3 regions of the Eggerthella lenta DSM 2243 genome follow, and region 1 is predicted to be linked to each of the others. Evidence: predicted binding sites of a transcription regulator. Region 1 holds the regulator's gene; each other region holds the start of a gene.

Region 1 (3,271 bases):
GTCACGGCGCCTTGATCGGGTGCCAGGGTGCCGCAGATGCAGTGCACGAGCGTGCTCTTGCCAGCGCCGTTCGGCCCGACGATGCCCGTCCAGCCGCTCGCAAACGCGAGCGAGACGTCGTCGAGCGCAGGCTGGTCGGCGCCTTCGTAGGTATGGGAAAGATGATGGGCGGTAACGAACATGGCGACCTCCGTTTAAGAGGCGCACGGGTGGCTCTGCTCAGCGTTCGGCGATGCCGATGAAGGAAGGCCGCACGGATCGGAAGAGGAAGAAACGCGAGGCGAAGTCGAGAACGATGACGAAAGCGCACCCGATGCGGCTGATTAATGAATGCAAGGGGTGAAAAAGGGCTTTCGTTATCGCTTCATGTTCCGTTTCTCCTTCGCGAAGCGCCCGTCCGCATGAGGATGCGTCGGCGCGGCATGATTGGCTGCTCGCCCGAGTCTAGCACGCCGCAAGCGGCGCGTAAACCCCCGAACGGACGCGCCTCCGGGGTGGCGGAGGCGCTACGCAGCCGCAGAAACGCAGCATCTGCGGGTTATGGAACGGCCGCGCGGGGCCGGGAAAGGTCTCGGCTAGAACCCTGCGAACAGGCTGGCGAGTGCGAGCGCCGCGAACACGCATCCGCCGACGACCGCCTGCCAGCGCTGCACGCGGCCGAACGCCACGCCTTGCGCCGAACCCGTGCGCACGGCCGAAACGATGGAGGCGCCGTCGCGATCGGGCAGAACCGCATGCTGGGGGAACGCTATGATGCGGGCGCGTCGAGCAGGCGCCGAATCGAGCTTCGGTTGAAGGGCCGACGTTCCCTCGACGGGGCAGTTCATCTCAAAATTCTTCATTTTGTGGCCTCCTGCTCTTGCGTAGAACCTTTGTTCGCGTATATAATAGGTCGAACAAAGGTTCATGTCAATAGAAATTTCATACATTTGTTCGATAGGCGTAGAGGCGACGAAAGGATTACCTATGGCCGAGAAAGTGACGAAGCGCCAGCAAGCGGTGCTCGACTGCATCGAGGAGTGCATTCGGGAGAAGGGATACGGCCCGACCGTGCGCGAGGTCTGCCAGAGCCTCGGCCTCTCCTCCCCCTCCACCGTGCACGTGCACTTGAAGGCGCTCGAGGAGAAGGGCCTCATCAAGCGCGATCCGCTCAAGTCGCGCTCCATCGCCCTCACCTACCAGCTCGAAGACGCCGCGCTGGCCACCAACGTGGTGCAGCCCAGCTTCAGCAACATCGTGAACGTGCCCCTCGTGGGCAACGTGGCCGCCGGCTCCCCCATCCTCGCCGAGGAGAACATCACCGACACCCTGTCGCTTCCCACCGAGATCGTGGGCGACGCCCCGTCGTTCTTGCTCTCCGTGCGCGGCGAGAGCATGATCGAGGCGGGCATCAACGACGGCGACTACGTCGTGGTCAAGGAGCAGCCCGTGGCGAACAACGGCGACATCGTCGTGGCCATCATCGACGACGGGGCCACGGTGAAGCGCTTCTTCAAGGAAAGCGACCATATCCGCTTGCAGCCGGAGAACTCCACGATGGATCCCATCATCACCACCGACTGCGCCATCGCCGGCAAGGTGGTCGCGGTCTTCCGCCGCCTGTAGCGGCGAACCGCACGCTGGTCGTCAGCTTGATCGAACCGCGAAGCCCTGCCGCAATCCGACCGCTTCGGCAAGGCTTTTCCGGCTTTTCCGAACGTGCCGCTGCGCCGGTTCCCGCTTTCGCCGTCCGATAAGGCGCCGCCGCAGACCGGCCGCAAGAACGAAACGCCTACCCTGCGACGAAGCGAGCCGCCCCGGGTCGATGCCCGGGGCGGCTCGCTTACCTTAGAGTTACTCTAACCGACCGTGTAAGGACGGAACATGCTCGCGAACGAAGGAGCCGCCAGCATGACGATGCGCGTGCCCTGCTCCTCATGGGTTTCCGACAGGATGTGGCATCTTTCGTGCGCCACCGACACGAGGTCGCCGCGGTTGTAGGGAATCAGCACGTCGAGATGCTCGTCTTGCGCCGAGGCGACGCGGGCAACGTGCTCCACGAGCTCGCCTACGCCCTCCCCCGTCGCCGCCGATACGAACTGAGCCTGCGGATGGCGCGCTTTAAGGGCGCCGAGGCGCTCCTCGCCGAGCAGGTCGCACTTGTTGAACACGAGCACGCGCGACAGGTCCTGCGCGTGTATCTGCCCGAGCACGTCCTCGACGGCCGCGATCTGCGCCTCGTACTCGTCCGACGAGGCATCCACCACGTGCAGCACGAGGTCGGCGCCCGTGATTTCGTCGAGCGTCGATTTGAACGCCTCGATGAGCGTGGTCGGAAGCTTCTGGATGAACCCGACCGTGTCGGTGACGGTGATCTCGCGGCCCTCGGGAAGCTCGAACTTGCGCGTGGTGGAGTCGAGCGTGGCGAACAGCTTGTCGTACGCCAGCACGTCCGCATTCGTCAGCCGGTTGAGCAGGCTCGACTTGCCGGCGTTCGTGTAGCCGGCCAGCGCCACCTTGAACATGCCGCTTTCGTAACGGCTTTCGCGCTGGACGGCGCGCACCTCGGCCAGATGCTTGAGCTCGCGCTTGATGGACGTGATGCGCTTGCGCACCATGCGGCGGTCGACCTCGAGCTGGCTCTCGCCTTCGCCGAAGCGCGATCCCACGCCGCCGCCCATGCGGTTGGAGGCCAGGTGGGCCCACATGCCGCGCAAGCGCGGCAGCAGGTACTCGTTCTGGGCGAGCCGCACCTGCAGCCGGCCCTCCTTGCTGGTGGCGTGCAGGGCGAAGATGTCGAGGATGAGCGCCGTACGGTCGATGACCTTCACGTCGCGGCCCATCGCCTTCTCGAGGTTCGCCTGCTGGGAGGGCGTCAGCTCGTCGTCGAACACGACGAGGTCGGCCGCGTGGGCGCGCGCAAGCTCGGCCACTTCTTCGGCCTTGCCCGTGCCCACGAACGTACGCGGATTGGGCGCGTCGAGCTTCTGCGTGGTGGTGGCCACCGCGTCGGCGCCTGCCGTATCCACGAGGCGCTCGAGCTCGGCGAGCGACGATGCCAGCGGCCACGTGGAGCCGGGGCGATCCACACCGACGAGCACGGCGCGCTCGCGGCGCTCTTCGGAGATCGGGGTCATGCCCCGCGTGATGACTGATTCGAATTCCGTCATGGATCCAACCTTTCGATGCAGAGACGAGCACGCCGGCATCGGCGTGCGAAGACAGTCGGGAGCGGCGGCGAGCCGCTAGAGAAAGGCGTGCGCTGTCTGCATGATAGGTGCTCCGATCTTGA
Region 2 (3,271 bases), 1.1 Mb from region 1:
TAGAACGTTGTTCGATGCAGACGAGGCGATGTACCGCGATAAGCGCCGTTTCTACCAGAACAGGAGCACGTCGGACGTAGCGCCTTCTCGACGTGCTCGCGGCGACCGCTTCGACGAGCGCGAAAGGGCGAAGGCGCGAGATGTCGCGCAGGAAGGCACGCTCATGGAGCTGCTGGGCATCGGGTTCGCTCGTCATAGGTTGGATGAAGCTTTCACAACTCTCGAATCCAATGCTTGCTACAGTTTGGTGACGGGCGACGACGAGGAGGGGCGTCGAGCCGTCGGTGCGTTGGCCAAGGAGGCTCGCGAGGCGGGCGAGCGAGGCTTCGCCGGAACCGTGTGTGTGAATCGCGGCGGCGTTCCCGCACGGGTGCGAGTTTCAGGCGCTTTTGCAGAAGACGAGGCCGCGGGAGGTGCGGTGGCGCTCGCGTCCTACGTCGATGTCGAAGATGCGCTTGCGTCCATGGGAAAGGAAGCCTACAAGCCCTCGAACAGCTGACCCAGCGTCACGCCCAAGCCGAGCGCGACCTTCTCCATGAAGTCGATGGTGGCGTTGCGGTTGCCCGCCTCCACCTTGCGAGGTACGACCGTCCTACGCCCGTCATGAGCGCAAGCTGCTCCTGCGTCAGATTGCTCTCCTCGCGAAGCGCCCGGACGCGCTGTCCGAGGAGTATCCTGGTTGCTCGGGTCAAAAGGCTACAACCCTTTGAAGAATTCTTCCAAGGAAAGGCCGAGACCCTTGGAAATCTTCTCTATGCATTCGAGGCTCGGGTTTCGCTTCCCGCCTTCGATTTTTGCCAGGTAAGAGCGCTCGACGTTCACCATCAGCGCAAGCTTCTGCTGCGAGAGCTTCTGGCTTTTACGCAGTTCTCGGATTCGGTTGCCGACGAATGTTCTCGTTTCCTGTGACATGCAATCAGGGTATCCGGTGTCAAACACGCAATTGAGTTCTATGGAACCCAAAAGCGGACAATCGGGCTCGCCCTATGACGATGCGGATTGCGAAAAGAGAAGCCCTTGCTTGAAGTGCGCGGATAACCGCAGAGGAACATGCCGTTTACGAGCGTGGAAAAAGCCCTACCCCCGGCCAGAAGGATGAACCCACCTTAAAAGGTGGGTGCTCGCAGCCCGCTTCCTGGCTTTCGTGTCAACGGACACGAATCCCCATTTCACGCGCGATCTTGAGCTCCCTCATGTATCAGCATCGGTCCATCGCAAAGTATGGCTTCGAGGGCAGGACCTGCTTTTGAGTATATGGGTAGCATCGTTAAAATAAAGACTTGACATCCGGTTGTTTCGCCGATTACACAACCCGGTCTTCTACATGCCGAGCGGCTGCGGATCGAGCGACGGAATGCGAGGACGGGAGCGCGTTGTCGCCCGAAGGCCTCGTTTTCGGGCGCGATTCCGAGTTTTTCGGCCTACAATGCAACGTCCGCTAGGCAAACAAGCGTTCGCATGATACGATATATGGCATGGATACCTTATTTACCGAAATGGAAAACGAGCGGAAGTCGGAAGTGGCGCCCTTGGCAGTGCGCATGCGTCCGCGCACGCTTGAAGAAGTGGTCGGCCAGGACGAGGCGGTGGGCCCCGGCTCGTGGCTGCGCAACGCCATCGAGCAGGACCAGTTGAGCTCGGTCATCCTGTTCGGCCCGGCGGGCACGGGCAAGACCTCGCTCGCGCACGTCATCGCCGAGACGACGAAGGCTACGTTCGTGGAGGTGTCGGCCATCGGCGGCACGGTTTCGGATCTGCGCCGCGAAATCGATGCCGCCGACAAGCGCCTGTCGGCGTTCGGTTTGCGCACCATCCTGTTCGTCGACGAGATCCACCGCTTCAACCGCAGCCAGCAGGACGCGCTGCTGCACGCCGTGGAGGATCGCGTGCTGGTGCTGGTGGGAGCCACAACGGAGAACCCCTTCTTCGAGGTTAACTCGGCGCTGATCAGCCGCTCGCGCGTGGTGGAGCTGCACGGGCTGTCCGACGAGGAGATCGTCAGCCTCGTGGAGCGTGCGCTGGCCGACGAGCGCGGCCTGGGCGGCCGCTATCGGTTGGATGCCAAAGCGCGCGACGCCATCGTGCTGCTGGCGGGCGGCGACGGGCGCGCGGCGCTCACCACGTTGGAGCTTGCCGCTGGTATGGTGCAGCCCGGCACCTCGAAGAAGCCCGCGAAGATCACCGAGGACAACGTGCGCGCGGCCACGCCGCATCGCTCGCTGCCCTACGACAAGAACAAGGACATGCACTACGACGTCATCTCGGCGTTCATCAAGTCCATGCGCGGCAGCGACCCCGATGCCGCGCTGTACTGGCTCGCCCGCATGATCGATGGGGGAGAAGACCCGAAGTTCATCGCGCGCCGCATGTTCATCGCTGCGTCGGAGGATATCGGCAACGCCGATCCGCAGGCGCTGCTCATCGCTGAGGCCGCGTTCAAGTCGGCCGAGGTCATCGGCTATCCCGAGTGCCGCATCAACCTGGCGCAGGCTGCCATCTACCTGGCGCTCGCGCCCAAGAGCAACGCGGCGGAGGCGGGCATCGATGCCGCGCTGAACGAGGTGCGCAACGGGCCGTCTCGCAACGTGCCCGACCATCTGCGCGATCGGCACCGCCCCGGATCCGAGAACTACGGCGAGTACAAGTATCCGCACAGCTACCCCAGCGGCTGGGTGAGCCAGCGCTACCTGCCCGACGGTTTGGAGCGCGGCTGCTTCTACCGGTCGAGCGATCGCGGTTGGGAGGCCTACCGCAGCGACACGTTCGCGCGAGACCGTCTGGATTCCGGAGAAAACCCCACGTCGCGCGGAAGGTAACCGATTGTCTACTCCTGTGGAAGCAGGGTGAAAAGTTGACCTCGGCCTGTATATCATCCAAGGTGCTCGTGCTATAGTAATGGCTTCGGAAACAGGAGGCATACGGTGGATATCAGCGAAATTCTCAGCATAGCGTTGCCGGTGGTCTATGTGATCGTGGGCGCGGTGCTGGTGTGGCTCGTCATCGAGCTTGTCATGACCGTGCGCAAGACACGCAAGACGGTCGACGATCTGCAGAGGCAGGTCGAGCCTACGCTGGCAAGCGTGGAGCGTATCACGGCGTCGCTCGAGCCCGTCGCGGCGAAGGTGGATCCGCTGGTGGAGCGTGTGTCGCTGACGGTCGATGCCGCCAACCTCGAGATCATGCGCGTCGATCAGATTCTCGAAGACGTGAACGAAATCACCGACTCGGTGGCCTCGGCCGTCGAAGCGGTGGACACGGTGACCAATGCTCC
Region 3 (3,271 bases), 730 kb from region 1:
TCGGGCGAGTAGTACTGCAAGCGGAACGCGATGCCGAAGCGGTCGCGCAAAGGGCCCGTCAGCAGGCCGGTGCGCGTCGTGGCGCCGACGAGCGTGAAGCGCGGCAGGTCAAGGCGGATGGAACGCGCCGCCGGCCCCTTCCCCACCACGATGTCGAGGGCGAAGTCCTCGAGCGCGGGGTAGAGCACCTCCTCCACCATGCGGTTCAAGCGGTGGATCTCGTCGATGAACAGCACGTCGCCCTCTTCGAGGTTCGTGAGGATGGCCGCGAGGTCGCCCGTGCGCTCGATGGCGGGGCCGCTCGTCGTCTTGAGGTTCGCGTCCAGCTCGTTGGCCACGACGGCCGCGAGCGTGGTCTTGCCGAGGCCCGGGGGGCCCGAGAACAGGATGTGGTCCACCACGTCGCCGCGCGCCTGCGCCGCCTCGATGAGGATGGCGAGCGATTCCTTGATCTTCGTCTGGCCCAGGTAGTCGCCCAGGCGCTTGGGGCGCAGGCTGCGGTCGAGCGCGAGGTCGTCCTCGGTGAGCGTGGGCGTCACCGCGCGCGAGCGCGCGTCGGCCGGCGGCGCGTCGCCGCGCCCCGCCCCCGCGTCCGCCTCGAACACGAGCCCTTCTATTTCAATGCCGTTGTCAGCCATAGCCGCCTATCCGTCCCGACGGCGCGCGCGGCGCCGCCCGGCTTCGCCTAGTTCGTTCCCAGTCGCTTCAGCGCATATTGTAGCAGCACGCTTTCGGCCGCGCCCTCGGGAGCGCCCTTGAGCGCGACGTCGGCCTCCTCGGACGTGAAGCCCATCGACAGCAGCGCCTCCCGCGTGCCCGCGAGGTTCGCCGCCGACGCGACCACGGGCGCCGCCTCATCGAACAGGCCCGCAAGGCCCTCGTCGAACGAGCCCTTCAGCTCGAGGATGATGCGCGACGCCGTCTTCTTGCCCACGCCGGGGATGCGCTGCACCGCGGCCACGTCCTGCGCCTGCACGGCGGCCACGAGGCCCGCGGGCGAGAACGCCGACAGCGCGGCGAGCGCCACCTTCGGCCCCACACCGCCCACGCCGATAAGCCGCTCGAACAGCGCTTTCTCTTCCAGCGTGAGGAAGCCGAACAGCGCGAGGCCGTCGTCGCGCACCTGGAGGAACGTGTGCACCTCCACGGCGGCGCCCGCCTCGGGCAGCTTCGACAGGCCGGCCTGGGACATGCCCACGGCGTAGCCGATGCCGTTCACCTCGATGTAGGCGGTCGTGGCGGTCTTCGCGGCCAGCACCCCTTTGAGAAACGCGATCATAGCCTGTCCTTTCCAGCGGAAGCATCGCACGCGGGAACGCCGCGATCGGGAACGTCGTAGGCCGCGCACGCCGCGCCCGTGCGGCGCGCGAAGCCCTCGTGGGTGGTATAGCAGATGGCGGCCGCCAGCGCGTCGGCGGCGTGGTCGGGGCGCGGGATGTCCTCGAGCGCAAGCAGCTGGCGCACCATGTACTGCACCTGGTCCTTCTCGGCCGAGCCCGTGCCCACCACCGCCAGCTTGATCTGGCTGGGCGAAAACTCCAGCACCTCGAGGTCGCGCTCGGCGCACGCCACGAGCGCGGCGCCGCGCGCCTGCCCCGTGGCGAACGCGCTCTGCACGTTCACGCCGAACCACACCGTCTCGATGCCCACGCACGCCGGCTCGAACCGCGCGATCACCGCGGCCATCTGCTCGTGTATCTTCCGCAGGCGCTGGGCCAGCGGCAGATCCTTCGCCGTGGACACGCAGCCGTACGCCGTGCACGCGAGGCGCGGCCCGCGCTGCTCCACGATGCCCCAGCCCGTGTTGGCCAGACCGGGGTCGATCCCTAGGATGGTTCGTTCGGTGCGTGCCATCGATTCCTTCTCGTCGTCGCGCTCGCCGCGTCCGCGGCGGGCGCGTTTCGGTTGCAAACGTTTGTTCGTTGACATCCTAGCACAAAGCCCGGGAGTCAACCCTTGGAAGGCGCGCTTTTTCACAGCCTCGTCAGAGGCCGTTACCCGCCCGTTCGCGCGGAACGCGCGTCGACGCGATGGTCGAGGGAGTCGGTCAGCTCGCGCTCGAGGAACTCGGCCAGATCGGCGCGGCCCTTGATGCCGAGCTTCGCGTAGATGTTGTGCGCGTGCGTCTTCACCGTGCCCACCGAGATGAACGCCTGCGAGCTGATCTGCTGGTTGCTCATACCGTCGGCGAGCATTTCCAGCATCTCCTCCTCGCGCTTGGTGAGGTCGTAGCGCTTCGCGACGAAGGGCACCGCCGTCGGGGCCGACGCCTCGCGGCGCTTGCGGACGTACGCCTGCAGGTAGAGGCAGGCGAACACGAGGTTGACGCCGCCCGACAGCTCCACGAACACGTTGCGCGGGCTTCCCCACCCCGCCGCGAACGACCCGATCGACCAGGCAAGATAGCCCACCGAGCAGAACGCGAACGACGCGACCAGCGCCGCGACCGCCCGCGCGCCGAGCACCCCGTTCGCGCCGCGGCCGTCGCGCAGCCCCTTCACGCCGATGCCCATGATGTAGAGCTGCAGCACGCCGATGCACAGGTTCTCGGCGAACTCCTCCACCGTCGCCTCCGCTAGCGAGCCCGCCACCGCCAGGTACGTGCAGCACAGGATCCACAGCGCCCCTTCGCGCAGCGCCGGCGGCCGGTCGAAGATGAACCCCGCGATGAACCGGAACGTCAGCAGGATGCCGAGATGGAGGTACCCGTAGACGAACGGAGACGCCCCGGGAGCGGCGCTGAACACCGACTGGAACTCGGGCACGAAGTCGAACAGGTACATGAGCATGATGTCGGCCGTGCTCAAGCCGAACAGGACGGCGAGCCACAGATGAAGGGCGTTCTTGCGCCGCACGAACAGAACGGCGAACGCGACGCAGAGAGCCGTGTTCGCCATCGTCATCGCCATATCGTAGAAAAACAGTAGGTAGACCACTACACCGCCTTTCCCCTCCGCCGCCGATTATACCATGCGCCGTTGGGCCGCCGGTGTGCGCTCCCCTCAGCGGCATCGGTAAGACGCGGCGCTCACCTGCGCCTACGCACGGGGATAGAGAAATATCCACCCCGGTTTCGCCCCGTATCGATCTTGGCGTTGATTGCCCGCCGCGCCGCGGGGCCGTAAGGTCGGGCGAGGCGACGCCGCGCGAGGGAGCCGGCGCGCCGCACCAGGGAACCATCGAACCGGGAAACCAGGGAAGGAAGGGATCGCGATGAATCACAGCGAGAACCAGAAGACGGGGCGCGGACGAGGACGCGGAGGCGCCCGGG

The links. Region 1 encodes LexA, which represses DNA repair genes until DNA is damaged. Its sites were predicted from a motif close to CNAACANNTGTTNG; they were not measured.
Region 2: the regulator LexA is predicted to act here: its motif matches at 1,444-1,457, upstream of ELEN_RS12830 (replication-associated recombination protein A).
Region 3: the regulator LexA is predicted to act here: its motif matches at 1,909-1,922, upstream of ruvC (crossover junction endodeoxyribonuclease RuvC).

What each region holds. Positions count from the first base shown of each region.
Region 1 is NC_013204.1:1,907,850-1,911,120, forward strand. Features, by position in the region: gene ELEN_RS08050 (ATP-binding cassette domain-containing protein) at 1-182, opposite strand, end outside; gene ELEN_RS08055 (hypothetical protein) at 576-842, opposite strand; gene lexA (transcriptional repressor LexA) at 967-1,605, shown strand; gene hflX (GTPase HflX) at 1,839-3,149, opposite strand.
Region 2 is NC_013204.1:2,991,670-2,994,940, reverse strand. Features, by position in the region: gene ELEN_RS16575 (nucleotidyl cyclase domain-containing protein) at 1-499, shown strand, start outside; partial or broken gene ELEN_RS16570 (helix-turn-helix domain-containing protein) at 600-692, opposite strand; gene ELEN_RS12835 (helix-turn-helix domain-containing protein) at 697-939, opposite strand; gene ELEN_RS12830 (replication-associated recombination protein A) at 1,476-2,816, shown strand; gene ELEN_RS12825 (hypothetical protein) at 2,922-3,271, shown strand, end outside.
Region 3 is NC_013204.1:1,178,371-1,181,641, reverse strand. Features, by position in the region: gene ruvB (Holliday junction branch migration DNA helicase RuvB) at 1-638, opposite strand, end outside; gene ruvA (Holliday junction branch migration protein RuvA) at 686-1,279, opposite strand; gene ruvC (crossover junction endodeoxyribonuclease RuvC) at 1,276-1,854, opposite strand; gene ELEN_RS04840 (helix-turn-helix transcriptional regulator) at 1,995-2,936, opposite strand; gene ELEN_RS04835 (amidohydrolase family protein) at 3,214-3,271, shown strand, end outside.